DNA from 4 places in the Brachybacterium fresconis genome. Region 3 is predicted to be linked to each of the others. Evidence: riboswitches for the same ligand, from Rfam matches in the RefSeq annotation. Region 3 holds a riboswitch; each other region holds the start of a gene.

Evidence for each region. Region 3 has a riboswitch for thiamine pyrophosphate ahead of JOF44_RS19150 (ECF transporter S component). Riboswitches for the same ligand answer to the same signal wherever they lie in the genome.
Region 1: it holds a riboswitch for thiamine pyrophosphate, as region 3 does, so the genes downstream of both, JOF44_RS04530 (NUDIX hydrolase) here and JOF44_RS19150 (ECF transporter S component) in region 3, are expected to answer to the same signal.
Region 2: it holds a riboswitch for thiamine pyrophosphate, as region 3 does, so the genes downstream of both, JOF44_RS04500 (3-oxoacyl-ACP reductase) here and JOF44_RS19150 (ECF transporter S component) in region 3, are expected to answer to the same signal.
Region 4: it holds a riboswitch for thiamine pyrophosphate, as region 3 does, so the genes downstream of both, JOF44_RS07160 (YkoF family thiamine/hydroxymethylpyrimidine-binding protein) here and JOF44_RS19150 (ECF transporter S component) in region 3, are expected to answer to the same signal.

Annotation. Positions count from the first base shown of each region.
Region 1 is NZ_JAGIOC010000001.1:979,260-983,114, forward strand. It holds gene JOF44_RS04515 (thymidylate synthase) at 1-293, opposite strand, end outside; gene JOF44_RS04520 (nucleoside 2-deoxyribosyltransferase) at 283-759, opposite strand; gene thiD (bifunctional hydroxymethylpyrimidine kinase/phosphomethylpyrimidine kinase) at 826-1,635, opposite strand; gene JOF44_RS04530 (NUDIX hydrolase) at 1,632-2,105, opposite strand; TPP riboswitch at 2,140-2,256, opposite strand; gene JOF44_RS04535 (hypothetical protein) at 2,462-2,665, shown strand; gene JOF44_RS04540 (hypothetical protein) at 2,758-2,913, opposite strand; gene JOF44_RS04545 (hypothetical protein) at 3,662-3,855, shown strand, end outside.
Region 2 is NZ_JAGIOC010000001.1:970,013-978,401, forward strand. It holds gene JOF44_RS04480 (ATP-dependent DNA helicase) at 1-1,518, opposite strand, end outside; one part of gene JOF44_RS04485 (IS3 family transposase) at 1,615-2,630, opposite strand; one part of gene JOF44_RS04485 (IS3 family transposase) at 2,630-2,903, opposite strand; gene mobF (MobF family relaxase) at 2,955-4,121, opposite strand; gene JOF44_RS04495 (MFS transporter) at 4,547-6,004, shown strand; gene JOF44_RS04500 (3-oxoacyl-ACP reductase) at 6,229-7,005, opposite strand; TPP riboswitch at 7,100-7,219, opposite strand; gene JOF44_RS04505 (NUDIX hydrolase) at 7,355-7,780, opposite strand; gene JOF44_RS04510 (class I SAM-dependent methyltransferase) at 7,781-8,389, opposite strand, start outside.
Region 3 is NZ_JAGIOC010000001.1:4,321,338-4,329,726, reverse strand. It holds gene JOF44_RS19180 (PIG-L family deacetylase) at 1-379, shown strand, start outside; gene JOF44_RS19175 (endonuclease/exonuclease/phosphatase family protein) at 419-1,138, opposite strand; gene JOF44_RS19170 (ADP-ribosylglycohydrolase family protein) at 1,144-2,202, opposite strand; gene JOF44_RS19165 (hypothetical protein) at 2,275-3,159, shown strand; gene JOF44_RS19160 (M13 family metallopeptidase) at 3,221-5,242, shown strand; gene JOF44_RS19155 (hypothetical protein) at 5,239-5,811, shown strand; TPP riboswitch at 5,834-5,941, shown strand; gene JOF44_RS19150 (ECF transporter S component) at 5,988-6,569, shown strand; gene JOF44_RS19145 (ATP-binding cassette domain-containing protein) at 6,547-8,389, shown strand, end outside.
Region 4 is NZ_JAGIOC010000001.1:1,563,504-1,571,892, reverse strand. It holds gene purQ (phosphoribosylformylglycinamidine synthase subunit PurQ) at 1-61, opposite strand, end outside; gene purS (phosphoribosylformylglycinamidine synthase subunit PurS) at 61-318, opposite strand; gene JOF44_RS07170 (MBL fold metallo-hydrolase) at 628-1,356, shown strand; gene JOF44_RS07165 (protein-L-isoaspartate O-methyltransferase family protein) at 1,366-1,944, shown strand; TPP riboswitch at 2,001-2,109, shown strand; gene JOF44_RS07160 (YkoF family thiamine/hydroxymethylpyrimidine-binding protein) at 2,150-2,869, shown strand; gene JOF44_RS07155 (ECF transporter S component) at 2,866-3,498, shown strand; gene JOF44_RS07150 (ATP-binding cassette domain-containing protein) at 3,611-5,968, shown strand; gene JOF44_RS07145 (phosphoribosylaminoimidazolesuccinocarboxamide synthase) at 5,995-6,912, opposite strand; gene purD (phosphoribosylamine--glycine ligase) at 6,909-8,306, opposite strand.

The sequences.
Region 1 (3,855 bases), 3.3 Mb from region 3:
AGGCTGAGGCCGTCGGGACTGTACCGGCTCATCGAGGGTGCGTAGGTTCGGATGAAGTCGAGGTCGTTCTTCCCTGAGAGGTACCACAGTGCTTCGGCGTAGTTGAAGATGATGTTCTGCCGACGAGACCTGGCCAAGCAGTACCGCCGGGCCGGGTTGGTCAGGCGTGCGGTGTAGCCGATGATTTCGCGTTCGTCCTGCCCGCGGGGACTGTTCTGGTATTCGAACCCGGTGTAGACCTGTCGCAGGGAATCCAGGTAGAGCGTGTGGAGGTCGGGATACTCAGGCTTCACTGACGGCTCCTGCCTGCGCGTGCTCGATCGCGGTGAGGATGCGTGGTCCGGTGGGCTGCTCGGGATCGATGGTGATCATCTGGACGTCGGCGACCGCTGAGAGGCCTCGGACGAGGAACGCGTACTCGGCTCCCTCGTCGAGGAGTAAGACGATGGGTTTGTTCCAGGCGGAGGCCCACCCGATCTCGATGTGCGTGCCCGGGGATGCCGGTGCGCCGGGGAACGCGACGAAGACGTCGCAGGCGGCGATCTCCGTGTAGTCGATGCGTGTGCATTCGCTGGGTTCCATGAACTCACGGCCCCAGTGCTCTCTGCGGTGGGCGCAGTGCACATCCCACCCCTGGGTTTCGAAGAAGTCGATGATCGAGGTGTACTTGTCGATCGCGGCGTCGCCCATCACATGGGTGTCGGCGTCGACGAGAGCTTTGAACGGGCCGGCGAGAAACATCTTTCGCGTCATCGTCACGGCTCCTTTCATGAGTCGAAGTGGTTAGCTCTACCGATCGGAACGAGGAGGGGCTGTTCTGCATCCCTACCCGCGCGGCCAGAGCTGGTGGAAGTGATGCAGGGGACCGTGACCTTGGCCGACGTCGAGGCGGTCGCTGGCAACGAGAGCGCCGTGCAGGTAGGTCTTCGCCCGTTCAACGCTTTCGGGCACGGTGTGGTCAGGCAGCAGTGCGGTGATCGCCGAGGACAAGGTGCAGCCGGTGCCGTGGTCGTTGAGGGTTTCGATCCTGGGAGAGGTGTAGGTGGAGATCCCGTCGGGGCCGGCGAGGTAGTCGACACTGACCGTCTCGTTCGTGAGATGCCCGCCTTTGAGTAGCGCCCACTGACAGCCAAGGCCACGCAGCCCGGTGGCCTGGTCCTCCATCTGCCCCAAGCGGGTGACATCTGTGGTGTCGAGGAGCACGGCGGCTTCGGGAAGGTTCGGGGTGATGATCGTGGCCAGTGGCACGAGCGTGTCTCGGATGGCTGCGACCGCATCGTCGTCCAACAGCCTGTCGCCGCTCTTGGCGACCATCACCGGATCAAGGACCACGGTCTCGGCTTCGTGGTATTGCAGGCGCTCGGCGATGACCTCGGCGATCGCGGCGTTGGCGACCATACCGATCTTTACCGCGTCGACGCGCACATCGTCGAACACTGCATCGATCTGCTCACCGACGAAAGAGGGATCAAGGGGCATGAACGAGCGCACACCGCGCGTGTTCTGTGCCACGACCGCGGTGATCGCGGCCATACCGTAGGTGCCCCTCGCTGAGAAGGCTTTGAGATCGGCGTGGATGCCCGCCCCGCCAGTGGGGTCGGTGCCTGCGATGGATAGGACGTTCTTGATCGTCATGCGTGCACTTCCTTCTGCTGCTGTGTGGCGGCGTAGCGGGCGACCTCGGCGACATCCTTGCTCAGAGTCAGGCGGGCCTCGTCGACCTCGTCGAGGGGGAACCAGCGTGCTTCGAGGGCGTCGTCGCCAGCGTGGGGTTGCCCCGAGCGCCACTGGCAGAGCACGGCGATAAGCACGTAGTGACTGTCCAACCGTCCAGTCTCGTCTCGGCTGAACGCATCAACGGAAGTCAAAACACCGGTCGCCTGACCGATGATGCTGGTTTCTTCACCGAGTTCGCGTTCGGCGGCTTTGGTGATCGTTTCTCCGAATTCGATCTTCCCGCCCGGGAATCCCCAGAATCCTGCATCAGGAGGGTTCGCGCGACGCACCAAGAGGACATGGTCATCTTTGATGAGGACGGAAATGACTGCGACCCTCGGGCGCACCTCGACTGAGGACGTCGCGGGGCCGACAACAGAATGGGACACTGTAACCTCCTAATGGGGAGGCCAGCGAAGGAAAGAAGCCCTGCTAGACCAGTCCCTTCGCCGGCATGATCCGGATCAGGTTCTAGGGTCACCACGCTGACAACGTCCAGTGGTATCTCAGCCCCTTGACGGGACACCCCTCGGTGCAACCCGAATCTACCAGAATGCCGTCACAGATACACCCTGCGCGGATTGCCCGCTGCGGGATGCTGGTGTTGGGATCGGCTGCGCACCTATCCAGTGCTGCGACTGTGCCCGATGGAGCAAGTGCCCGTCTCACGGGTGGAGTCACTGGTCGGTGTCGGCCTTGGACGGTAGAATGGAAGGTGTCGGGCGAGCATGAAGGAGGACAGGTCATGGCGACGACGAAGGCCCTGGAACAGGCCGAGATCGACCGGCTCGAAGCGCAGGTCACTGCGAGCCAGCGGATGGCTAGCGAAGAGGAGACTGACGCCGACCGTGCCCTGGGCCGCAAGGTGCTCACTGGAGAGATGTCCGCCGATGACGCCATCGCCGTCCGGCTGGCGCAGATCGACGCGAAGCACGGCATCACCCGGTAACACGCCGCGGGCCAATGTCTCGGGCGGGGGTGGACGGTGATGCCGGATCATTACACGTATCCCGGCACCGAGGTGCTCGTCAACATCCCCGGCTACACCGACCCGGCGGCGTGGAAGGAAGCCGAGACCGCCCACGGCGCGAGATAGGTGCCCTGGATCACGAGCTGCGAGCGGCGTTGCAGCGGCGAGCACACCGCCTCGACCCCGACCCGCCGTTCGGTCCACCAGACCAGGGGCGGGGGCCACATGACCGAGGACTCGGACTATGAACACTCAACGTACCGCCACAGGCGAGCGGAACGAGAGCAGCGTGCGGGCGGCCCGGTCACGTCCGGGCGAGGAGAACGGGTCCGCAAAATGGGCGGACCCGTTGATCACGACGCAGGCCAACCTCTCAGGGCGAAACCCCTGTCACGGTGGGAGGAAATTTCCTCCCACCGTGCCAGGGGGACGCCCACGGTGCCGCCACTGTGGCGGCGCCGTACGCCTCGCGCGGGCAGGCCATGGTGGTGCCGAATCGGCACCACCATGCCATCCGCAGGTGCGAACCGTGCAGGGGCAACGGGGCCGGAAAATTTCCGGAGCCGTTCACCGGCCCCCGGCGCGGGCACGGTCCTGCAAAATTTGCGGGACCGTTGGCTTGGGCACGGGGGTGGAAAATTTTCACCCCCGTGGGCTCGAGCCGACCGTGGTGCCACCGTGGCACCACCGTCAAGAACGAGGGCAGGTCGACGGTGGTGGCAAATTGCCACAACCGTGCTGCCGGAGACGACGACAGCGGGCTGACGGTGGTGCACAATTTTCACCACCGTGACTTTCCGCTGGTGACTGCTCCGGGGGCGCCGAATCGGCACCCCCGTGCCCGACCCCGTTTTCGGGGCCTCCAAGGGCACGACAGCACTGACCATCCACATATAGTAGCTCGCTCCTGCGCGGATGGCTAGATGCAGTGATTGCTGTTTTTGAACCTCGGGTGTATGGGCGTACCTGTCGGGTATGAACAGTATCCCGACACCCCAGACCCATACGCCCACCACGACGACGAGGCCGCGCCTGGCGATCGACGACGAGGCCCTGACCGACACCGACCGGGAGACGATCCGGCAGGCCGCGAAGACCACAGCCTCCCGGTTCCCGCCCATGAGTGCCGAGCAGGCCGAGCTGATCCGCCACCAACTCCGCGGCGACGC
Region 2 (8,389 bases), 3.4 Mb from region 3:
GCTCTCATCCGTCTCATCCCGATGCCGGGCCGACAGCCCAGTGAGCTGGTCGCCGACGTTCTCCCACCAGGCGGCCCGCTGCTCCGCCTTCTCCGCCAGCCCGTCGAGCCGCGCCAGCTCCTCCGAGACCATCGAGATAGGTCCGTCCTTGACCAGACCGGCGATGGCCTCGTTCGCGCGGGCGGTGGCATCGGTCAGGCCCCGGTCGGCGCGGTCGCGACCCATCGCCTCCACGAACTGCGCCCTCGCCCCTGCGAGGTCCGCAGCGATCACGTGGAGTTCGTTGCGTCCGCTGCCACGGGTGAGGCCCACATAGACGGCTGCCGCGTCGAGAGCGTCTGAGAGCACCGTGTGCGCACTGTCGACGGTCGCGCCTTGGACGCCGTAGGCGGTGGAGGCGTAGGCCAGATGCACGTGCTCGGCCACGTACTCGGCCGGAAGGGCAACCGTGACGCTGTGTTTGCGGTCGGTGCCGGTCTCGATCGCGTGGACCGCACCGTCCTCGTCGACGCTTTGGATGGTGAAGGTCTGCCGGTTCGCGACCCGCAGCTCGGCATCATTCTGCCGCGCCTGCACCAGATCACCCACACCGATCGCCAGACCATCAGAACCGGTCACGGTACGGGTGTCGTCGACCTCGCCAGCTTCGACGCGGACGGTGCGGATGCGCTCGTTCAGGACGGTGGCCTCGTCGTTGGTCGCCACGGTCACAGCATCCTCGCGGGCCGTGTGCTCGGCGATGTGCTCGCGCAGCGCGTCATCGTCGGCATGCAGCCGGACCAAGCCGAGCGAGTGCAACTGGTCGAAGATCGCCGCAGGGTTCTTCCCGTCGCGCATCCGCAACGTCAAGGCCGCATAGTGTTCGTCGTCGAAGCGGTGCAGCTCGCTCATATCCACAGTTGCCCCGCGGATGTGCGCGGCCATATCGAGCACCCCGCCACGCCCGACCGCGGGCAGCTGGGCACGGTCGCCGACCAGCGCCACCGACGCCCGAGACTCGCGGACGATGGTGAGGAGGGCCAGCGCGGTGTCCTGGTCGAGCATCCCTGCTTCGTCCACGATCACCCGCTCACCCCGCACCAACCGAGCACCCTGCGGCGGACCCATATAGGTCTGGCCCGTGGTGGGGTCGGTGTCGCCGGGCTTGAGGCGGGTCCAGACGCCGTCGTCGTTCCACCTGAACCCGTGCGCGTACACGAGCGCAGCCACACTGTCGGCTGGCACCTTTAGGGTCTCGGCTGCGACTTGGGCGGCCTTCTTCGTCGGGGTGACCACCCGCACCGACCGTCCGTCGTGGTCGAGGGCTTCGATGGCGGTGGCGAGCATGGTGGTCTTCCCGGACCCGGCGGCCCCTTCAACCACGACGAGCGGGTCAGGGGAGGCGACCGCGGCCGCAGCCTCGGCCTGCCCGGCATCGAGGCCGTGCTCGGCGGCGAGCTCGGTCAGGTCGGGACGGGGCGGCTCGCGGTTCGGTGCCTGCACTTCGAGCCGGTCACGCAACTGCGTCTCGGCCTCCACCACCCGCAGACTGGTGAGGTGTGCAACATGCTCGGGGTGCACGGCACCGGGCGGCAGCACGGAGAAGCAATCTGAATCGGCCCAGGTTCTCTGCCGCTACTTTGCGGGTTCGGGCTCTCGGTCGAGGGCCTCGTAGTGGAGCGTCTCGAACTCTACCGGGGTGAGCATCCCGAGGGAGCCGTGGAGACGCCGGTTGTTGTACCAGTCGACCCAGCCGGCGGTCGCGAACTCGACGTCCGAGAGCGTCCGGAAGGGGCCGGCGTGGAAGACCGTGGTGCGGATGCACTCGGTCTTGTACAGGCCGTTCACGCCCTCCATGAGGGCGTTGTCATACGCGTCGCCGACGGTCCCGATCGACGGGGCAATGCCCTCGAGGTCGAGGTGCTCGGTGTACCGGACCGAGGTGTACTGGGACCCGGCATCGCTGTGCGCTACCAAAGATCCTGGTGGGACCGGGTTTCCGTCGCGGTCGCGCTGCCACAGTGCGATCCGCAGCGGAGTCATCACCAGGTCGGTGCGCATGCTGGAGCTGGCGTGCCAGCCCACGATCCGCTGGGCGAACACGTCCACGACGAACGCGACATAGACGAACCCCGCCCACGTCCGGACATACGTGAAATCGGTGACCCAGACCCGGTCCGGAGCCGGAGCCGTGAAGTCACGACTCAGCAGGTCACCGGCACGTTTCCCATCCGGATTAGGGATGGTGGTGCGCAGCTTCTTCACCCGCCGCACGCCCTCGAGGCCAAGGGTCCGCATGGCCCGGTCGACCGCGCCGCGGGAGGTGCCGGCGAGGCCTTCTTGGCGGCGGAGCAAGGCAACCCACTTCCGTCGCCCGTACAAGCCCTCCGGCGTCATCTGCACCTGCCCGGTGACCGGGTTGAACTTCCATGCAAGCTCGCGGACCTTGTCCTCGACCAGAGCGTCTGTGACGGTGCGAGCAGCGATGCGGGCCGGCCGTTTCCAGGCCCGGTAGGTGCGTGCAGCGATCTCCAGGCCCTGCTGGCGCAGGACGCGGAGGATCGACTCGACTGCATAGCCCTCGGCGCGCATCTCGTCGATGAAGGCGAGGATCAGCGGTTGCGGGGGTCGAGCTCCCCCGCGAAGAAAATTGAGGCCCGGCGGAGGATCTCGTTGTCCTCCCGCAATCGCTTGACCTCGGCCTTCAGTCGTTTGACCTCGGCGGATTCTTCGGTCGTGGTGCCGGGACGGGACCCGTCGTCGACCTCGGCCTGGGCCAGCCAGCGCCGCACGGACTCCCGCGAGACGCCCTCTTGGCGGGCGACCGCGGCCGTCGCCGCGGTCAGGGTGGGGTACTCCTGGGCGTGCTCGCGCACGAGCCGCACGCACCTCGCGCGCAGCTGGGGATCGATCTTCTTCGGCATGCTGTCCATCCTCTCGGACTCAAACAGCAGCGGCATCAAACCTGGGCCGATTCAATCCCCTATTGCGAGATCGGTGGCGAGTTGCACGAACTCGCGCAACTCCGTAGGTGTCGCTTGCGCGCCGTGGTCGGTGGTGATGCGGGTGACGTGCTCGCGGATGGTGTGCACCGTCCACGTCGACCCACCCGCCGCACTGCGGTCGAGGGCACGGTTGGCGACTTCCTGCACGCTGAGGTCATCGACGGACACCCGCTCGGGTGCTGGTGCACGGGTGAGGGTCTCGGGGTTGTAACCGGCCTCGACCAGCTCTTGCTTCCAAGCATCTTCGTCGCCGAGGTCGGACGGTTTCTTGTTCGGCCGCTCATGCGCCCACGCCTTGTGCAGCAGCCGCGCGCGGACGACGGGGCCGGCCTCCTCGCCGGGATGCGCGGACTCCCACTCGGCCTCCAACCGCTTCAGGTTGCGTTCGACCTGATGGGCACGCTTGCTCATCACCGGGTTGAACGTCTCCAGCTCCGTGACCTCCCCGGTGACGGGGTCGAGGGTGAGGCCGTGAGCGTCCAGGGTTGCAGCCAGGTGCGGGTGCGCGGCGATCACCGCAGCGCCGAGTGCACGGATCGCACCCTGTTGCTTGAACAGGACCGCAGTATCGAGGGCACGCCACTTGCCCGCGGCGGGCACGCGAGTGCCGATCTGGAAGTGCACATGCCGGTGCGGATCACCGGCACGACTGGTGCGATGCACCACGGCCACCGTCTGCACCGACTCCGCCGGGATGATTTCCTGCTCCCCGCGCGGGCCAACCCGCGTGTAGGCGTGCTGGGCCAGCCACCGCCGAATCTCGGCCACCGCATCCTGCTGCGCGGCATCGAGGGCATCGGAGACCTCCGGGTGCAGGGCGGCAGCGATCGACAGGGACTTGGGGGTGTTGACGACCATCTCCGCGAACCGCGGCGAGCCCTTCCGGATCTCGCCAGCCTCACGCGGGATTCCCATCCGCTCCCCGGTCAGCGGATGGACCCAGTCCACCCAGCCCGCGTACTGCTCCGGGTCCAGCCCGGTGTTCGCGACGACCTCACCGGCGGCGTTGGTGATGGTGAAGTCCGCCAGCGCCGTGCCGCCTTCGAGGTAGTAGTCATCCGCGGTGGACCGGTCGGATTCGAGGTACCGGCGGGCGGCAGTGCCCGGCCCGCGGAAGAGGGTCACGCCGCCTTTCATGCCGGTCACCGCCTTCCTCACGAGTCGCTTCGTGAGGAAGGTGCGCGGGCACTACCGCAGGTAACATGCGTCCATTTATTTGTGTCTTCAGGCGGCGGGGCTGATCGGGGAGGCCATCGCGAGGGTGAGTTGCCGGGCTGGAGCCGATGAGTCGAGACAGCTCTGGGTGGTCCAGCGATCCGGTATGGAGGAGTCAGGGTGAGGGCGGAGACGAGTGTTGAGACTGTGGCGAGGTCGAACAGACACTAGGACCAGGAGGAAGGGGCGGGGAGGCTCGCCTCCTGAAACGCGTGTCGCTCGAGTGGTAGTCTGGGATCATCGGAAGTAAAAACGTGCGTCGCTGTTGAAGACGAGGCTCTCTACAGAGCGCACGAGCACACACGGGACGAACGGCCCGTCACTTCTTCACCGAGAAGGAGTGACCCATGATTCGTCGTCCCAGCCACCAGTCCGAGGCCGTGCAGCCGCCTCACACGCTGAAGGACGCGTGGATCGCGCTGGCCGGGCTGTCGGCCGTGTTCCTGTTCGAGATGCTCGACAACTCGATCCTCAATGTCGCCTTGCCCACCATCGGCCGGGAACTACAGGCCACCGCCACCGCATTGCAATGGGTGACTGGCGTGTACTCCGTCGTGTTCGGCGGATTGATGCTCGCGCTCAGCGCCGTCGCCGACCGCATCGGCCGACGCAAGATGATGCTGGCCGGGCTCGTGCTGCTCGGGATGACGAGTCTCGCGACAGCCTTCGTGGCCACTGCCGGGCAGCTCATCGCCGTTCGCGCGGCGATGGCGGTGGCCGCCGCGATGACCACGCCGGGCTCCCTGGCTCTCGCGTTCCGGCTCTTCGCCGATGACCGCCTCCGGGTACGCGCGATGACGGTGATCTCCACCGTAGGACTCATCGGCCTTGCCGTCGGCCCGATCGCCGGCGGCTTCGTCCTCGCCATCGCACCGTGGCAGACCCTGCTGCTGGTCAACGTGCCGATCGCAGCCATCGCCTTCATCGCGATCCGCAAAGGCATTCCCGCCGACCGGCCAGAAGAGCTTCACCGCGATCCTGTCGATATCTGGGGAGCCATCCTGGGCACCGCGGCCATCGCATCCGCATTGCTCGCCCCCGCCCTCTTCGTCGAAGTGGGCGCAGACACCTGGTTCCCCTGGGCCGGGGTGGCCGCGACCATCGCTTTCGCGGCAGCATTCGCCTGGCGCGAGCGCTCGTTCCAATACCCCCTGCTGGACCTGCAGCTGATCGCGAGCCCGCTCGTGTCCAGCGGACTGGCCTTCAAAGGCGCAGCCAACCTCGCCGTCGCAGGTATCGGGTACCTCGTTGCACTTCAGCTCCAGCTCGACTGGGGATGGACGCCCGCCCAGGCAGCACTGGGCATGCTTCCGCAAGTGATCGTCCTCGTCGCCGGCGGCGCCGTCATCTCGATCCTCGTCGACAAGCTCGGACTCGATCGAGCGGCCTGGCTCAGCGCCTCTGCCGTCGTCGTGGGCCTGGCCGTCTACGCGCTTCTGGGACGCGTCGGATACGTCTGGATCGCTGTGGCCCTCGTGCTCGTCGCGGCGGGAATGCGGGTCGTCGGCGTCGTCGCGGGAACCAACGTCATGAAAGGAGTTCCAGAAGACCGGACCACCGTCGGCGCGGCCCTGGCCGATACAGCCGGCGAGTTCGCAACCGCCGTGGGCATCGCCCTGAGCGGAACCTTCCTCGCCGCCATCTTCACCGGGCACCTCACCGCATCGGCCTGGCCGACCGAGCAGACCGCGGAGTTCCGACTCGCGGTCACCTGGGGCGGAATCGCTCTGACCGTGCTCGCGGCGGGCCTCGTCGCCTTCGGCATGCTCCGAGCCCACGGAGAGAAGAGCGCCCCAGAAATCTAGACCGAAGGGTGTTGACGGCGTGTCCGTCAAGGGAATGAACGGGGCTTCTGCAGGGGCTCTGCTTAAACGAAGAGTGAGATGAGAGAGGCGTGGTCACGGTGTTCAGGGACGAGGCGCAGTCGGTCGTTGCGCTGCACGACGTGGCGGTGACCACCAGGCCGCGCTGCGATGACCGACACCGTGGATGAAGAGGTTGAAGTGGGCCTGCTTGCCTTCCACGCCGCTCACCCCTTGACGAGTCCGCCGTCGACGATGAGGTTCTGACCCGTCACACCCCTGGCCCACGGGGAAGCGAAGAATACGACTGGGTCGGCGAGCTGATCCGGCGTCGTCACCGCCCGCAGCGGGGTGCCCGCGGCGATGCCCTCGAAGACCGCCTCAGGGGTCGCCGCCGAGGCGTCGGTGGTCAGCAGCAGCCCCCCGGAGACCATGTTCACCGTGATGGCCTGCGGGCCGAGATCGTCGGCGAAGGTGCGTGTCAGGGACAGCAGCGCTGCTTTCGCCGCGGTGTAGTCGTGGTAGGGCACGACGGGGTGCTGGAAGAGGTTCGTACCGATGTTGACGATCCGGCCGAAGCCCGCCTCGACCATGCCGGGAAGGGTGGCCTGGATGACGTTGAGAGGCCCATGCACGGAGCCGGTGAACTGTGCGGTGATCTCCTCGTAGGAGATCTGGTCCGCGTGGGAGCGGGCGTCGCCGTTGAAGGAGAAGTCAGCCAGCGCGTTGTTCACGACCGTGGTGATCGGACCGCCAAAGCGATCGGCGGCCTCAGCGACGAGGGCATCGACCTGGGCGCGGTCGCGGACATCAGCCCGGATTGCGATCGCCTTTCCGGGGTGGGCGGCGGCGAGGTCCTCCGCGGCGTCCTGGGAGGTGTGGTAGTCGATGACCACTCGCGCACCCTGGGCCAGGAACGCGCGAGTGATCGCAGCTCGGAGTCCGCGGGCGCCGCCGGTGACGAGGACGATCTGCTCGGTGAGGGGGAGAATAGTGTGTGCCATGTGTATGCCTCTCGATATCGAGGCGAAGGCAACCCGTGCGCACCGAAGAGCGAAAGTTGCTCTTCGGTGCGCTGACACCGCCAACATTGTCGGCGGGTGAAAGTCCGGACATTCCCTTCGCCAGTGCTAACTGGATCAGGTTCAACGGGTGTCATCTCAGCCGACCACGTCCCGTGCTCGAAAGCTGGAACGGGCGGCGCCCCGTGTCACGCCACCATCACATCACGGAAACCACACTCTCCACAAGCTTCGGACGGCCTGATTCTTCGTTACTGGAATCGCTGTCACAGAACACCTGATATCACTACGTGCTATCCGGCAAATGGGCATTCTGGCTTCTTGAGTGTTCCTATTGCTTGCGTTCCAGCTCGAGCGCGGTTTGGGCGATAGCGCGGACGTTGAATGTTTCCGCGACCGGTATCGCAGCCATTTCCTCGAGGGTGAACCATGCCGCTTCGAGTGCGTCATCGTCCGGGACCGGTTCCCCTCGTTCCCATCGGCAGAGCACTGCGATCAGGACGTAATGCAGATTGTGGTCGGCATCGATGACGTCGACAGCATCGAAGACATCACCGGGTGTGGCGAGGACTCCTGTTTCCTCGGCGAGTTCGCGCGCGGTCGCGGCGGTCAGGGTCTCGCCGGGTTCGATCTTGCCCCCGGGGAATGCCCAGCGCTCGGCGTCGGGCATGTGGGCACGCCGGATAAGGAGTACACGTCCTTTTCGGACCACTGCCGCCAGCGTCGCCGGCTTCGGGTAGGAAGCGTCGCGCGTCATCTACCCCGCCCCGATCGTCGACTCGGAGTGGTCTTGGAGGTGGGCTGTGATCTGCATGAACGGTGGATGGTCGATAGGTGCCTGGGAGCCGACGTCCTCTACGGTTTGTGCTCCGCGGTCGGTGACCTTGTCGACTGTGAAGCCGGCCTCGGTCAGCACCGCCTCGTAGGTGCTGATGAACCAGTGCCGGTCGACAAGCTCGAGGATCCCGGTGCCGGGGATCTGCAAGCTGACCTTGCGTTCGTCTCCGTCACGGTAGCCTCTGCCGGGCTCGCCGCTGCGGAAGGTCGGGAACGGTACTCCTGTGGCCGCCGGGTTGCTATCGACGATGAAGAGTCTGCCGGTCGGTGTAAGCACTCGGGCGAGCTCGCGGGCGATCGCTCTCAGTTCCTCGCGTGTGGGCACGTTGATGAATACGAAGCAGCACACGATCGCATCGAATGTGTCATCCGGGTAGGGAACGTGGCCGCTGTCGATGGTGTGGAATCGCGCGGCCGGTTGCGGGGTCTGCGCCCGGGCGAGGGTGATCATGTCGGTGCTGATGTCGACTCCGACGACCTGTGCTGCGGCTCCGGCGTCGAGGAGGCGTCGTGAGACTTTTCCGCTGCC
Region 3 (8,389 bases):
ACCGCTCGAGGACGCGATCGACGACCTGGTCGCACTGATCGACCACGTGCGCCCCGACGTCGTGATCGGCTACGACGACGAGGGCACCTACGGTCACCCCGACCATGTCCGGGCCCATCACGTCACCGCCGCGGCCTGCGCCCGCACCGCCACCGTCCGGCTCGAGGTCTCCAGCGCCCCCCAGGGGTCGATCTCGACCTCGGGCGGCTTCAGCTGGCGCGAGCACCCCGCCACCGGCGAGGCCGTGCGCGCCGCGGTGGACTCGTATCGCACGCAGTTGACCGTCCTGGGCACCGATGCGGAAGGGATCCGGATCCGCCACGTCGGCGGGCAGGACGACGTCGTGGCGCTGCGGACGGGGCTGCGCGTCGGCGCCTGAGGCCCGTCGAGTCCGAGGTCTCTCGGAACCGGGCGTCCCTCAGAGCGTGACGTCCAGCAGGGTCGGCAGGTGGTCCGACGCCCCCGCCAGGCGCTCGGTCGGCACCCGCGTCGTCGAGGTGACCGCGTGCGCGGCCCGCACCTGCACCCCCGTCGTGGTCAGCACGGCGTCGATGCGTCGTCCCGGATCCGCCGCCGGGAAGGTGTGCTCGGTCTGCGCGGCCGGGTCGCTCAGCAGCGGCTCGAGCGCCTGACGGGCCGCCCCGTCGGCCGTCTCGTTCAGGTCCCCGCCGACGATCGCCGGCGCTCCCGCGCCCTCGACGAGCTCGGCCAGCTGCGCCGCGTGGGTCAGCCGGTTCTCCTCCTGCAGCGCCAGGTGGGTCGAGGAGACCATCACCGCGCCGCCGCCGGGGATCGAGAGCCGCACCGCGGCGATCCCGCGCGGGTAGGTCGAGTCCAGATCCGTGATCCGCTGCGGCACCGGCTGCAGTCCCCGCCGGATCACCTGCGCGGCGACGTCGTCGGTGGCGAGGATCGCCAGTCCGCGCCCGCCGAGGCCGCCGAGGAGCACCCGCCGGTCGATCTGCCGGGCCAGCCAGGACAGTCGCGTCGTCGGCAGCACGAAGCGGGGCGCCTCCTGCACCAGGACGATGTCGGGTCGGAGATCCTGGAGCGTCTCGACGAGGGCGTGCAGGTCGCCCCGCAGCTCCCACAGGTTCCAGGCGATGATCCGCAGCGACCAGGGCTCCCGTTCGCTCATCGTGTTCAGCGCCCCTCGTCCTCGACGGCCGCCATCGGGTCGAGCAGCCGGTCCACCAGTCCCCACAGCTCCTCCACCTCGTAGCCCGGCCAGCCGAACAGCACCCGCCGCCATTCCGGCGGCACGGCCTTGGGGCCGAGCACGGCGCCGATCAGGGAGCCGGTGATGCAGGCGACGGTGTCGGTGTCGTATCCGGCGCGGGCCGCGGCCTCGAGGGCGGCCACCAGCGTGTCACGCTGGGCGAACTTCTCGTCCGGGATCGGGCAGACGCCCGCCACCGCGGCCCAGGCGGCCTGGAAGGCGCCGACCACCCACCCGTTGCGGCGGAACTGCGCGGGGGTCGCGGTCTCTGCCTCCACGATCCGCTCGGTCCACAGCGCGCGGCGGTCCTCGGACAGCCGCGACAGGCCGCAGCGCACATCGATCTCGCCGGTGAGGATCGCGTGGCGCACCGCGAAGCCCCACAGCAGGCAGGCCTCGGTGGTGTCGGGGTGCACATGTGTCAGACGGCACACCACGTCGATGCCCTCGGCCGCGTCGTCGTCCGAGGACACCAGGTAGGGCAGCACGGCCGCGTGGGTGCGCATGAGCGAGCCGTTGCCGGCGTTGGCCGGGAGCTCCTCGTGCGCGGCGATCGCCGCCGCCCGGAAATCGGCCGCCCGCGGGGCGTAGTGGCCGCTCTCGCGCGCGAGCTCCGAGGCGTGGCGGATCACCAGCGAGGTGAGCGTTCCGATGTCCGGGGTGCCCAGCGACCAGGAGTACCACTCCCGGGCGATCTGGTCCTGCGCGGACTCCATCCGCAGGTCATGGCGGTTGGACGTGGAGATCGCGGCCTCCAGCACCACGATCGCCATGGAGGTGTCGTCGGTCCACTCCCCGACCTGCCAGCCGAGGACCCCGCCGCCGATCATGTCGATGTCCTCGGATGCGACCACGGGGGCCTGGAACTCGTAGGGAGCACCGAGCGCATCACCGGTCGCCGCCGCGACCACCGATCCGGCCGCGCGCCTGCGCTGCTCAGGGGTCAGCCCGGTATCCGTCGTCATCGCCGCATGTGTGCTCACGTGATCATCGTTCCACACCGGCGTCTGCGCTCCCTGACCCCAGTACCCTGGAAGGGACTTCGAAGGAGCCCCATGACCGAGATCCCCGGCAGGTCCACGGACCAGCCTGCCGACGTCCCCCCCGACGTCCCGGCGGGTGCCGCGCCCGAGAACGACCCCCACGGCCAGAACGACCCCCACGGCGGGGGCCCGCACGACGGAGACCCGCACGACCACAGCGACCACGATCATCCGCCGACGGGGGCGGACCTGGTCCAGGACCTGGTCAAGGGCCTGTCGGTCCTCACGCTCGTCCTGCCCGTCCTCGGCGTGGTCCTGCTGCTGGCGATCCTGCCGCTGGCTCCCACCAGTCCCCTGGTGCTGATGCTGGGCGTCGGTCTGGGCGCCGCGCATCTCGTCGCCCTCGTGGCGACCAGCATGTTCGTCGCCCGCACGCGCAAGCAGCTGGCGGTGAACCCGGGGCTGGTCGCCGTGCGCAGCGCCCTGGAGGAGGTGCTGCGCGTCGCTGCGGTGCTGCTGGCGCTGCTGCTGTGGCCCGCCGACATCCGCGCCGAGCTCGGCGTGTGGGTCGGTGCCGGGGCCGCCCTGGTGTGGCTGGCCCTGGCGACCGCGCAGACCGTCTCCACCCGGCGCCGGATCGCTCGTCCCTCGGAGTGGTCCCAGGACGCCGTGGCCACGCTGCTGGCCGAGCGCGTCGGTGCCCGCGGTGCCGTGCTGATGCGCCTGCTGGACATCGTGGGCACCCTCACCTTCCAGGTCGGGGCGACCGTCCTGGTGATCCTCTCCCCGGTCCTGGTGATCGGGACCGCGGTGCTGTCCATCGGCTCCGGCCTGTCCACGCTCGTGCTGCAGCGCCGCGCCCCCGCAGAGCGCTCGCGGACCCCCTGGGCCTACGCCCCGCTGGGGATCGGACTGCTGACCCTGGCCCTCGCCTCGCTCGGGCTGATCGGGCTCTGACCCGCGCAGCACCGCTGACCCGCCTGACTCTTCCCACCCCACGATCCCGCAGGAGCCGATGATGACCGCTGCCCCCACCTCCACCGCCCGCTCCGGCCTCGCGCTGACCGAGGTCGATCCCGATGTCCGCCTCCAGGACGACCTCTTCGGCCACGTCAACGGCCGCTGGCTCGCCGCCCACGAGATCCCGGCGGACCGGTCGAGCGACGGAGCCTTCCACCAGCTGCGGGACCTCTCCGAGCAACGGGTGCGGGAGATCATCGAGGACGCGGCCGAGGAGGTCGACGCCGCGGAACCCGCCGTCGCCCCCACCACCGACCACGGTCGCGTCGGCGCCCTGTACCGCATGTTCATGGACACCGAGTCGATCGAGCGCGCCGGGATCGCCCCGCTCGAGGACCTCCTGGCCACCGTGACCGGGAGCGCGGACCTGCCGGCCCTCACCCGCACCATGGCCGCGCCCGACTCGGGGACCAGCGCGCTGCTGGCCTACGTCTGGACCGACGACCACGACTCCTCCAGCTACCAGGTGAAGCTCCACCAGGGCGGTCTCGGCCTGCCCGATGAGTCCTACTACCGCGAGGAGCACTACGCCGAGATCCGGGAGGCCTACACGGCTCACCTCGCCGAACTCGCGCGCATCGCCCACCTGCCGGGCCGGGAGGGTCTGCTCGCCGGGGAGGCCGAGGACCTCGCCCGTGCGGTGATGGACTTCGAGACCCGCCTGGCCGCCTGCCACGTCGACGTGGTCCGCCTGCGCGACCGCGAGAAGTCCTACAACCCGATGGACGACGCCCAGCGCCGCGAGCTCGCCCCAGAATTCTGCTGGGACGCCTATCTCGAGGGCTCCGGGGCACCGGCCGCCGCCGTCGAGGTGGTCTCGATCGGCCAGCCCGAGTTCGTCTCCGCCGCCGCCGAGCTGCTGGCCGGCGAGGACCTCGCCGTGCTGCGCACCTGGCTGGCGCTGCACACCGTCGGCGCCTACGCCCCGTACCTGCATGCGGATCTGGTCGAGGAGGACTTCGCCTTCTCCGGCAGGGTGCTCTCCGGCGCCGAGGAGCTGCGGGAGCGCTGGAAGCGCGCGGTCGCCTTCGTCGAGGGCGCCGTGGGCTTCGCCGTCGGCCGCGAGTACGTCGCCCTCCATTTCCCGCCGGCCCACAAGGAGCGCATGACCGTCCTGGTCGACGCACTGATGGACGCCTACCGCGACTCGATCACCTCGCTTCCGTGGATGACCCCGGCCACCCGCGAGAAGGCGCTGGCCAAGCTCGAGAAGTTCACCGCGAAGATCGGCTATCCCGAGCGCTGGCGCACCTACGACGGCCTCGAGATCGTTCCCGGCGACCTGGTCGCCACGGTGCGGGCCTCCCGCCGCTTCGACGCCGACTTCGAGTACGCCAAGGTGGGCGGTCCGATCGACGAGACCGAATGGCACATGACCCCGCAGACGGTCAACGCCTACTACAACCCCGGCGCCAACGAGATCGTCTTCCCCGCCGCGATCCTCCAGCCGCCGTTCTTCGACGCCGAGGCCGAGGACGCCGTGAACTTCGGCGGCATCGGGGCGGTCATCGGACACGAGGTCGGCCACGGCTTCGACGACCAGGGCTCCAAGTACGACGGGGACGGCAACCTCGCCTCCTGGTGGACCGACGAGGACCGCGAGGCCTTCGACGCCCGTGCCGCGACCCTCATCGCCCAGTACTCCGAGCTCTCCCCCCGCGAGCTCGACGACGTCCACCGCGTCAACGGCGCCCTCACCATCGGTGAGAACATCGGTGACCTCGGCGGGCTCTCGATCGCGCTGGCGGCCTACCGCGGCAGCCGCTCGGCGCGCGAGGTCGACGCCGTCCTGGACGGCTTCACCGGGCTGCAGCGGGTGTTCCTGTCCTGGGCGACGGTGTGGCGCGGCAAGAACCGTCCCCAGGAGGCGATCCGCCGCCTCGCCGTGGACCCGCATGCGCCGATGGAGTTCCGCTGCAACACGGTGGTCTCGAATCTCGAGGCGTTCCATCTGGCCTTCGACGTGCGCGAGGGCGACGGGATGTACCGCGCCCCCGAGCAGCGCGTGACGATCTGGTGAGCGGGCGGCCGGACGCCCCCTTCTATGTCGGCACCACCCGTCCGTCCGGGGTCGGGTGGACCCGCATCGGCCTGACCGCACTGGCCGGCGTGATCGTCACCCTGCTGATGGCCAGCCGCAGCTCGGTGCTGGCCGCCGCGGTGATCGCGGGCCTGTTCGCCCTGCTGACGCTGTGGACCTGGATGGGCCAGCACTCCCGCTTCCTGGTCGACGAGCGCGGGGTGACCGTGAGCCTCGGCGGCTTCCTGCCGCGGGCCAGCTGGCCCGTGGAGGACTTCCGCACCGTGCAGTACCGCACGCTGGCGGCGAACACGGTGGGCGTGACCCTCGGCGGCTACGGCTGGCGCCGTGGCAAGGCGACCTCCTCGACCCGCGCCGAGCTGACGCCCGTCGGCGATCGCAAGATCTTCACCACCGGACAGACCCAGCAGCCGCACCGGATGATGGTCACCCGCGCCGGCACCATGGTGGAGATCATCGGCCGCTCCGGCACGAACTACCTGCTGTCCCCCGAGGACGTCGAGGGCACGGCCGAGGCGATCGACCAGGCGATCCGTTCGCGGCGCTGAGGGGCTAGACTGGCTCACGGTCATCGACTGACAGGGGAGCACCACCAGGGTGCTGAGAGTGCGCGTTCCAGCGCAGACCCTCGAACCTGATCCGGCTCGCACCGGCGTAGGGAGTCGGGATTTCCGCGAGGCGCCGACGGCGTCCCGCGCCCCTTCCGCTCGTGGAAGGAGACGTGATGACACGCTTTCGCACTCTCGACCTGCTGGTCACCGTGCTGATCGGAGCGGCCTTCGGGGTCGCGTTCCTGGGCTACGGGCAGCTGTACACCCTGATCGGGCCGCTGACGGCGGCGTTCAAGCCCGCCGAGGGCCTGCTCGCCGGGATCTGGTTCCTGCCGGCCGTGCTGGCGGCCCTGATCGTCCGCAAGCCGGGTGCCGCCCTGCTCGCCGAGATGATCGCCGCGGTCGTCTCGATGCTGCTGGGCAGCCAATGGGGCTGGGGCACCGCCGTCTCCGGGCTGATGCAGGGCGGCGGGGTCGAGCTGGTCTTCCTGCTGACCCGCTACCGCCGTTTCACCCTGCCCGTCGCGGTCCTCGGCGGCATGGCCTCCGCCCTGCTGGAATGGGGGTGGGAGAAGATCGCCTACTACCCGGAGATGAGCTGGCCGTACTCGCTGACGATGCTGGCGTTCTTCCTCCTCTCCGGTGCTGTGCTGGCCGGGGGCCTGGGCTGGGCCGCCTCCCGCGCGCTGGCGGCCACCGGTGCCGTCGACTCGCTGCCGGCGGGACGTGAGCATGTCCGCGCCACCGAGGCCTGAGACGACCGGGGAGCTCGCGCTCTCCGGCCTCACCTGGCGCCCCCTCACCCGCGCCGAGCCGACGATCGCCGGGCTGGACCTGGCGATCCCGGCCGGCGAGCGGGTGCTGCTGGCGGGCGCCAGCGGCAGCGGGAAGTCGACCGTGCTGCGGGCCCTGGCCGGCCTGCTCGACCCGGAGACCGGCCAGGGCACAGGGGTTCCGGGCCCGCCCGATCGGCCCGGGGAGCGTGGCCTGCTGCTGCAGAATCCCGCCGACGCCCTGGTCGCGGCGACGATCCGGCGGGATGTCGCCTTCGGTCCCGAGAACGCGGCCCTGTCCCGTCCCGCGATCGGGCAGCGAGTGGCCGATGCCCTGCCGGCGGCGCGGGTGGAGCTCGACCTCGAGCGGGCCCCGCTCGAGACCAGCGGCGGCCAGCAGCAGCGCATCGCCCTGGCCGGAGCTCTCGCGCTGAGGCCGGACGTGCTGCTGCTGGACGAGCCGACGAGCATGCTCGACGCGGCGACGGCCGAGCAGGTGCGCTCGGCGATCCTCACCGCCGCCGGGGATCGCACCCTGGTGCTCGCCGAGCACCGGATCGAGCCGTGGCTGCCCCACGTCGACCGGCTCGTCGTGCTGGGTCCGCAGGCCCGCATCCTGCTGGACGTCGACGCCGCCACCGCCCTGACCGAGCACCGGAACGCCCTGGTGGCGGCGGGGATGCTGGAGGGCCAGGACGCCGCGGACGGCCCCGCGCCGCGGATGGTCGCCCCGGAGGCCGCCGTGGTCGCGGCGCTGCACGGCGTCACGGTCCCTGCACGGGGGCTCACGCGCCCTGTCGACCTCACGGTCCGTGCGGGATCCCTGGGCGTCCTGACCGGTCCCAGCGGGGCCGGCAAGACCACGCTGCTGCGCGTGCTGACCGCGGCAGGCCCGCCCGCCCTCGGCACCGCGCAGCGTCCTGCCCCCTCCCGCCTCGCGACCGTGCCGCAGGATCCCGAGCACTCCTTCGTCGCCGCCACCGTGGCCGAGGAGCTGCGCGCCTCCCCCTGGGCCGACGACGAGCAACTGGCCGATCAGCTGCTCGAACGCGCCGATCTCGTCCACCTCGCCCGCGCCAACCCCCACCGTCTCTCCGGCGGCGAGCAGCGACGTGTCGCGATCGCCGCCGCGCTGGCCCAGAAGCCCGATCTGCTGGTGCTCGACGAGCCCACCGTCGGCCTCGATGCCCGCCGGCGCGAGGCCGTCCTGGGTCTGCTCGAGGACGCCGCCGCCCGCGGCTGCGCGGTGCTGGCCGCCTCCCACGATCCGTCCCTGATCGCCCGCGCCGGAGACCGGTTCGACCTGGCGGCGCCCGACCCCGAGGCGGTGCCTCGGTCCCGCCCGCGCCGCCGGATCCCGGCCGACGCCCTGAACCCGCTGACGCTGTGCCTGATCGGGATCCTCGCAGCGATCGGATCCTTCGCCGTCCAGACCTGGCAGGGCGGACTGCTCGCGCTGGTGCCGCTGGTGCTGCTCGGTCCGCTCGCCGTCCGCTCGCTGCGCGGCGGCCTGCTGCGCCTGGTGCCGATCGCGCTGTCGGCCGCCTCTCTCGCCTGGACCACGGCGCTGCTGGGCGAGGCCCCGGCGCTGTCCGGTCAGGCCTGGCTGCTGGGGCTGAAGGAGGCGGCCCGGATCGGCGTCTTCGTCGCCCCCGGGGTGCTGGCCCTGGGCAGCGTGGCTCCGACGCCCCTCGGGGATGCCCTCGGCGGACGGCTGCATCTGCCGGCGCGCCCCGTCGCCGCCGGGGTCCTCGCCCTGGTGCGGGTGGGGCATCTGGGCCGGCAGTGGGAGATCATCACCC
Region 4 (8,389 bases), 2.8 Mb from region 3:
CGGCCCGCAGGGCGTCGCGGTCGTCGAGCGTGCCGGGGAAGGTCACCACACCGATGCGCATCAGGCCTGGCCCTCCTCGACATCGAGGGCGGTGACGTCCTCGATCACGGGGTTGGACAGCAGGGTGGTGGCGGCCTCGCGGAGGTTCGCGAGCACCGCGTCGGTGACCTCGCCCTCGACCTCGAGCTCGAACCGCTTGCCCTGGCGCACGGAGCTGATCCCCTCGAAGCCCAGGCGGGGCAGCGCCGCGGCGACGGCCTTCCCCTGCGGGTCGAGGATCTCCGGCTTCGGCATGACATGGACCACGACGCGGGGCATGGGGCGCTCTCCTGGAGGACATCGGCCGCTCGCGGGCGGCCGGACGGGTGCGTTCTGCTGGGCGGGACGGGAGCGGCTCCCGGGCTCACCGACGATCTCGGTGCCGACCCCGGCCATCGTACCGAGCCGCGGGGGCCCGGCGGGGGAGCGCCCAGCACCCGGCGGCGGCAGAGTCCGGCCGGCGGGTGCCCGGCGACCCGGGGGAGAGCTCGGCGCCCGGCGGTCGGCGCCCGGCGCGCGACCCCTCGCGCCCTGCGGCGAATCAGGTTACGTTCGTCGTGTCCGAGTCCACCGATGCCGGAGGCAGCGATGAAGATCCGTCACCTCGTCCATTCATGCCTGCTCGTCGAGACCGCCGGGAGACGGCTCCTGGTCGACCCGGGCGGCTTCAGCGGGCGGGCCGTGCGCGCTCTGGGTCCCGGGACCCTCAGCACGATCGATGCCATCGCGATCACCCATCAGCATCCCGACCACCTCGATCGCGCCCTGCTGGCCGAGGTGCTCGCGGCGAGCCCGGACGCGATCGTGATCGCGGAGCCGGAGACCGCGACGCAGCTGGCAGAGCCGGCCGAGGACGTCCCGGCGGTGGACGGCGAGCGTCTGCTCCCGCTGAGCGCCGGGGCCGCCCACGAGTTCCCGCCCGTCGGCGATGACCCGGCTCTGAGGATCAGCGCCGTCGGGGGCCAGCACGCGATCATCCATCCCGACATCCCCCGGGTGGGCAACACGGGTCTGGTGCTCACCGCCGGCGACTCTCCGCGCCTCGGCATCACCGGGGACTCCCTCGAGCCGGTCCCCGAGTTCCACGGGATCGACGTGCTCGCCTTCGCGGTCGTCGCGCCGTGGTCGAAGATGTCCGAGACCATCGACTTCCTGCGCAGCGTCCGCCCGGTCCTCGCCCTGCCCGTGCACGAGGCGATCGCCAGCGACGTCGGCCGACCGATCTTCCTGCGCCAGTCCACGAACCTCGCCCCCGAGGGCACCGAGGTGCGCGACTGGCCGGCCGACGGCGTCGTCGAGATCACCTCGAGGGGATGAGTGGTCGTCATGGAGCACGACGCCGACGCCGTGGACCTCGCCTTCCGAGCGGTTCGGCGTGCCCGGTTCCTGCCCGAGGAGCAGCGTGATCGGGCGGACCAGGACGCCCCGCTCCCCATCGGCCACGGCCAGACGAACTCGCAGCCCTACACGGTCGCCGTCATGCTCCGGCTGCTCGACGTGCCGCTCGGTGGCAGGGTGCTCGACCTGGGCTCCGGGTCGGGGTGGACGACGGCGCTGCTCGCACAGCTCGCCGGACCCGGCGGGAGGGTGATCGGCGTGGAGCGCCAGGAGGCGCTCATCGAACCGTCGCGACAGGCCCTCGTCGCCGCCGACCCCGCGGGCGTGGCGGAGATCCGGCTCGCCCGCCCGGGTGTGCTGGGCGCCCCGGAGGACGGCCCCTACGACCGGATCCTGGTCTCCGCCGAAGCGCGCGAGGTCCCTCACGCGCTGCTCGACCAGCTGGCCGAGGGCGGGGTGATGGTGATCCCCGTGGGGACGACGATGCATCGCCTCGAGCGCCGCGGGGGCCGGGTGCGGGACACCGAGCACGGCGGGTTCCGCTTCGTCCCCCTGGTGGAGGACTGAGCGCGCGTGCCGGCGCATGGACAGGTCTGCGGCACGCTCCCGTCGGCGGCTACAGTGGCCGTGTGCACGGGAGCCCGGTGAGCCGGGCTGAGAGGGAGTACTCCGACTCCGACCGTAGAACCTGATCCGGATCATGCCGGCGCAGGGAGCCTCCGCAGGGCGAGAGCCGCTGTGCGTCCGTGCCGCGTCGTGAAAGGCACGGATCGTGACCACCGCTGCTGCATCGTCCGTTTCTCCCGCCTCGTCCGCCGCCCCGGGGGAGGGGAGAGCCCCGACCGCCTCCGCGGACCCTGTCGAGACCCCGCTGGGCTTCGGGGTGGGCGCCCGGATCACCGCCGCCGTCATGGCCGACGACTACGCCCGGATCCTCGGCGAGACGCTCTCCGGTCTCGACGAGAGCTCTCTGGTGCGCGAGACCGGCGACGTCTCCACCTATGTCGGAGGTCACGAGGCGGACCTCCTGCGCTGGCTGATCGACCTCGGCGAGGGACTCGCCCGCACCGAGCACCACGCCGCGCTGACCGTGCACCTGTCCCGCGGCTGCCCTGGCGAGGTCGTCTGCGAGCTGCCCGGCGGCGCCGGGCCGCGTCGCGCCGAGGTCCCGCCCCCGCGCCGGACCGGGCGGTTCGCCACCGCGGAGTGGGCCCTGTACCCCTTGGCCGACCAGGTCGCCGCGGACGGCACCGCCCCCGACCACATGCGGGACATCTGCGCGGCGATCGATCATGCCCGCGACCTGGGCACCTTCCGCGGCTCCGAGCACTTCGCGACCCGGCTCGAGGGGGACGTCGGGGACGTGCTCGCGACCGCGCTCGCCGGATGGGTGCTGGTGGGGCGCGGCGTCCAGCACGTGACCAGCCATCTCACGGTCAGCCTCAACAGTCCCTCGCACGAGGTCCGGGACCTCGGGACGGTGACGCGATGACCGCCCGGGCCCGCGGCCGGCTGGACCTGCGCGAGATCGTGCTGGTGGTGGTGCTCGGAACCGTCTTCGGCTTCCTGTACTGGGTGTTCGTCCAGACTTGGAACGCTCTGGCGATCGCCATGGGGCCCGCCGGGGACCTCGCCCAGCACGTCCTGGCCGGGTCCTGGTTGCTGGTGGGGCCCGTCGCGGTCGCGATCATCCGCCGCCCGTTCAGCGGAGTGATCGCGGAGATCCTCGCGGCCGTCGTCGAGGTCGTGTTCCTGGGCAGTCCCGTCGGTCCGCTGCTGCTGCTGTCCGCCGCGCTGCAAGGGGCGGGCAGCGAGCTGCCCTTCGCACTGACCCGGTACCGCCGGTTCGGATGGGGCACCTACGCCCTCTCCGGCGCCCTCGGCGCGGGTCTGGTCTTCTTCTGGACCGCCGTGCGGATGGGCTGGTACGGGCAGGACATCCTGGGGCTGCGACTGGGAATGCAGGTGGTCTCCGGCATCGTCCTCGGCGGCCTGCTCGCCAAGGTCCTGGTCGACGCCCTGGTGCGCACCGGAGTGCTCGACAACTTCGCGATCGGCGGATCCCGGCAGAGCGCGGATCCGAGGACGGTCGACGACGCCCCCGCCCGCCGTGTCCGCTGAGGCGTCGCCACCCGGTCGCGCCGGGCGGGCGGATCGCGTCGTCGCAGCCTGTGCGGAGCGCCCGACGGGACGCGCCCCCGCGGGCTGCGGCGCGGCCGAGGGTGACCGGCCGGTGGTCCGGGCCGAGGACCTCGAGGTCGTCCTGCCCTCCGGGGACGGCGTCGGCCCCTGGACCGGCACCCTCCGGGCGGGAGAGCAGGTCCTGCTGCTCGGCCCCTCCGGCGCCGGCAAGTCCACGTTCCTGCTGGCACTGGCCGGCGCGGTGCCGTCTCACGTGCGCGGCAGCGTCTCCGGGAAGGTGCGGATCGACGGGCGGGACCCGGTGGCAGACGGTGTCGCCGCCCTCTCGGACGTGGTCGGCTACCTCGGCCAGGACCCGGTCAGCGGGGTGTGTCTGCCGGACGTCGCCGACGAGGTCGCGCTGCCTCTGGAGAACCGATGCGTGCCCCGGACGTGGATCGGACCCGGGGTCGACGCCGCGCTGCGCGGCACCGGGGCGGAACGGCTCCGGCATCGGCGGACCCGGAGCCTGTCCGGCGGGCAGCTGCAACGAGTCGCCCTCGCGGCGGCGACCGTCACCGGACCACGGCTGCTGCTGCTCGACGAACCCACCGCGATGCTCGACGCCGACGGCGTGGCCGTCGTGCGGAAGAGCGTGGAGGCGGCGGTCGCGCAGCCCGGGGTCGCGTCGGTGCTCGTCGAGCATCGACTCGACGAGTGGGCGGGGGAGCAGGGGGTCGTGGCGCTGCCGCGGCGCACGATCGCTCTGGACCGCTCCGGGCGGATCCTGGCCGACGGGCCCACCGAGGGCGTCCTCGCCGAGCACGGCCCTGCGCTGCGGGACGCCGGGTGCTGGCTGCCGCGGGATGTCGAGCGGGAGCTCTCGCGGGACGAGGACGGTCGACGGCACCTCGGCGGCGCAGCGGGGATCACGGGGCGCTCGGACACGCCGGCCGAGGCACCGCCGATCGCGGTACGTGCCCGGGGTCTCGCTCTCGGCCACGGCAGCGGCACCGTGCTCTCCGGCATCGATCTCGACCTGGTCGCGGGGCAGGTCCTGGCGGTCGTCGGCCGCAACGGAGCCGGGAAGTCGACCCTTCTCGGAGCGCTCGCGCGGCTGGATCGGCCCGACGCGGGCACCGTCACGGGGGCGGCCGCCGGGCTCGTCTTCCAGCGACCGGAATCCCAGTTCGTCGGGGCGACGGTGCAGGAGGAGCTCGCCGACACCGGAGCGTCCCCGGAGCAGGTCGAGGCGATGCTGGCGCGACTTCGGCTCACGGACTGGTCCGGATCCAGTCCGTTCCGCCTCTCCGGTGGGCAGCAGCGGCGACTGTCGATCGCGGCGATGCTGCTGGGGGGCCGACCCGTCCTGCTGGCCGACGAGCCCGGATTCGGCCTCGACCGCGCCGCTCAGCGCACGGTCATGGGCCTGCTGAGGTCCGCCGCCGACGAGGGGCGCGCGGTGGTGATGACCACCCATGACCTGAGCGCCGTGACCGCGGCCGACACGGTGGTGGTGATCGTCGACGGCACGGCGCGGGCGCCGCTGTCTCCCGCCGACCTGCTCGCGGACCGGGAGCTGATGATCGCGGCGGGGCTGGTCCCGGGCGGCGGGCACGAAGCAGGCCCGGGAACCGGCGTCGCGGCCGAGAACGAGGCTGTGGCCGGAGCCGGAGCCGGAGCCGGAGCCGGAGCCGGAGCCGAGACCGGGCTCGGGCCGGCCGGGTCCGGGCGGTCAGGACCACTCGCGTCCCGGAACCCGACGGTGCTGCTGGGTCTGCTCACCGCGCTCAGCGGGGTGTGCCTGTTCCTCACCGATCCCGTGCCGCTCGCGGTGCTGTATCTTCTGCTCTCGGTCGCGGTGATGGCGGGAACCCGCCTGGGACCGCTCCGTCTGCTGCGCGGGCAGCTGCCCTTCGCGCTCTTCGCTCTCGGGGTGTTCAGCGTGAACGTGCTGAGCAGGCCCGGGCACGAACCGTGGCCGGACCTGCCCGTGCGCATCACCGAGGAGGGTCTGGTGCTCGGCGCGGCCCTCGCCCTGCGCGCCCTGGTGATCGGGCTCGGTGCCCTCGGCGTCGCCCGGGCGACCGATCCCCGCGCCACCATGGTGAGCCTGCACGAGCATGCGCGTCTGCCCGCGCGGTACGCCCTCGCCCTCCTCGCGGGCCAGCGCCTGCTCGACGAGCTCCCGGGGCGCTGGCGGGTCCTCACCCGGGCGCACCGGGTGCGCCTGCCCCTGCGGGCCGACGGCTCGACACCGGCGCTCGGGCCGCGCCGTCTGCTGCGCTGCGCGTTCTCCCTGCTGGTGGACGCGATCCGCGCGGCGGAGCGGATCGCCCTCGCTCTGGAGTCCCGCGGGGTCGGCGACGGTCCCCGCACCGTCTGGCGACCGGTGTCGTTGACCGGGGCCGACGCCGTTCTCGTCGTCGGGGTGGCCGCGGTGGTCACCGCCGTGCTGATCCTGACCTGAGGGGGTGCCCGGTCCGGGGCGGCGGGTCAGAACCGCTCGCCGGTGAGACGCTCGTAGGCCTCGACGTAGCGGTCGCGGGTCTGCTCGACCACGTCGGCCGGCAGCGGTGGGGGCGGGGTGTCGGTGCCCTTGTGCCAGCCGGAGGCGCGGGAGGTCAGCCAGTTGCGCACGAACTGCTTGTCCAGGCTGGGCTGGGTGCGGCCCTCGACGTAGGAGTCCGCGGACCAGAACCGGCTCGAGTCGGGGGTGAGCACCTCGTCGCCGAGCATCAGGGTGCCGTCGGTGCGTGAGCGGCCGAACTCGAACTTCGTGTCGGCCAGCAGGATGCCGCGCTCCGCGGCGATCGTCCGGGCTCTCTCGTACGCCGCGAGGGTGAGGTGCTCCAGCTCGTCGGCGAGCTCGGCGCCCACCAGGTCCCGAGCCTGGGCGACGGTGATGTTCTGGTCGTGCTCCCCGGCCTCCGCCTTCGTGGACGGGGTGAAGATCGCCGGATCCAGGCGCGAGGCGTCGACCAGGCCGCCGGGCAGCACGTGCCCGCCGACGGAGCCCCCGGCCCGGTAGTCGGCCAGCCCTGACCCGGTGAGATAGCCGCGGGCGACGCATTCCAGCGGCACCATGTCCAGACCGTGGCAGCGCAGCGCACGGCCGGCGACCTCCGCGGGCACGTCGGACGCGGAGATCACGTGGTTCGGGACGAGGTCGGTCAGCTGGTCGAACCAGAACCGGCTGATGGCCGTGAGCACCCGGCCCTTGTCCGGGATGCCGGGCTGCAGGGAGTGGTCGTAGGCGCTGATGCGATCGGTCGCGACCACCAGCACCTCGCTCGCCTCGGCGGGGTCGACGCCGGCGGGGACGTACAGCTCGCGGACCTTGCCGGTGACGACGTGGTCCCAGCCGGGCAGCTGGGGAGCCTCGTTCAGGGGCGTGGAGGTGGTGGGGCTCATGCGGGGGCTCCCTCGTCAGGGATCGGGGTCGATGGGGCGTCCGACGCGGGGTGGGCACCCGGTGTGGATCCCGCGCTCGATGCGGACTGTGTGTTCGACGTCGACGGTGCGCCGGGGTCGGACTGCGCGTCCCGGGCGGCGGTGCGGGCGATGTCGTGGCGGTGCTGGCACCCTTCGAGGGCGATCGCCTCCGCGCCGGCCAGGGCCAGCACGCGAGCGGCCTCGAGGTCCTCCCCGGCGCCGACGACGGAGAGCACGCGGCCGCCGGCGCTGAGCAGCGCACCGTGCTCGTCGCGGACGGTGCCGGCGTGGATCACGTGGGTGCCGAGCATCTCGGCCGCGTCGATCCCGGCGATCACGTCCCCGGTGCGGGCCGCGGCCGGGTAGCCGGCGCACGCGACGACCACGGTCACGGCGGCGGAGTCGTGCCAGGTCGGGGCGGGGACGGTGCTCAGGTCGCCGCGGGCGGCGGCGAGCAGCAGGGGAGCGAACGGGGAGGCGAGCCGCTCGAGGACGACTTGCGTCTCCGGGTCGCCGAAGCGGGCGTTGAACTCGACCACTCGCACGCCCCGGGAGGTGAGGGCGAGGCCGCAGTACAGCACGCCGACGAAGGGGGTGCCGCGGGAGGCCATCTCGTCGATCGTGGGCTGGGCGACAGTGCGCACGACCTCGTCGGCCAGGCCCTCCGGAGCCCAGGGCAGCGGGGAGTAGGCGCCCATGCCGCCGGTGTTGGGACCCTCGTCGTCGTCCAGGGCGCGCTTGAAGTCCTGCGCGGGGGCCAGCGGGACCACCCGGGTGCCGTCGCTGACGCAGAACAGGGACACCTCGGGTCCGTCGAGGAACTCCTCGAGGACCACGGTCCCGCCCGCGGTCAGCACCGCCTCGGCGTGGGTGACCGCGGCGTCGCGATCGGGAGTGACCACCACGCCCTTGCCGGCGGCGAGCCCGTCGGCCTTGACCACGAAGGGAACGTCCGACAGCGGATTCACCCGGTCCAGCCCGGCCCCCAGCTCCTCGATGGCCGTGACCGTCACCGACGCGGCCGTGGGAACACGGGCGGCGGCCATGATCTCCTTCGCCCAGGACTTCGAGCCCTCGAGCTGCGCGGCGGCGGCCGACGGGCCGAACACCGTCAGCCCCGCCGCACGCAGACGGTCGGCGCTGCCGGCGACCAGCGGGGCCTCCGGGCCGACCACCACGAGGTCCGCGGCCAGCTCGAGCGCGAGGGACACCTGGGCATCCAGATCGCTGACGGAGACATCGTGGCAGGTGGCGAGCTCGGCGATCCCGGGGTTTCCGGGAGCGGCATGGAGCTCGGGGGCGGGGCGGTCGGCGGCGAGGCGACGGATGATCGCGTGCTCGCGGCCTCCGGAGCCGATGACGAGGATCTTCACGTCAGCCAGCGTACCGAGCAGGCCGCCAGCCCCGATGAAGTGACCGCACTGCGGCATCGGGGCGGGGAACCGGGGGTGCCTCA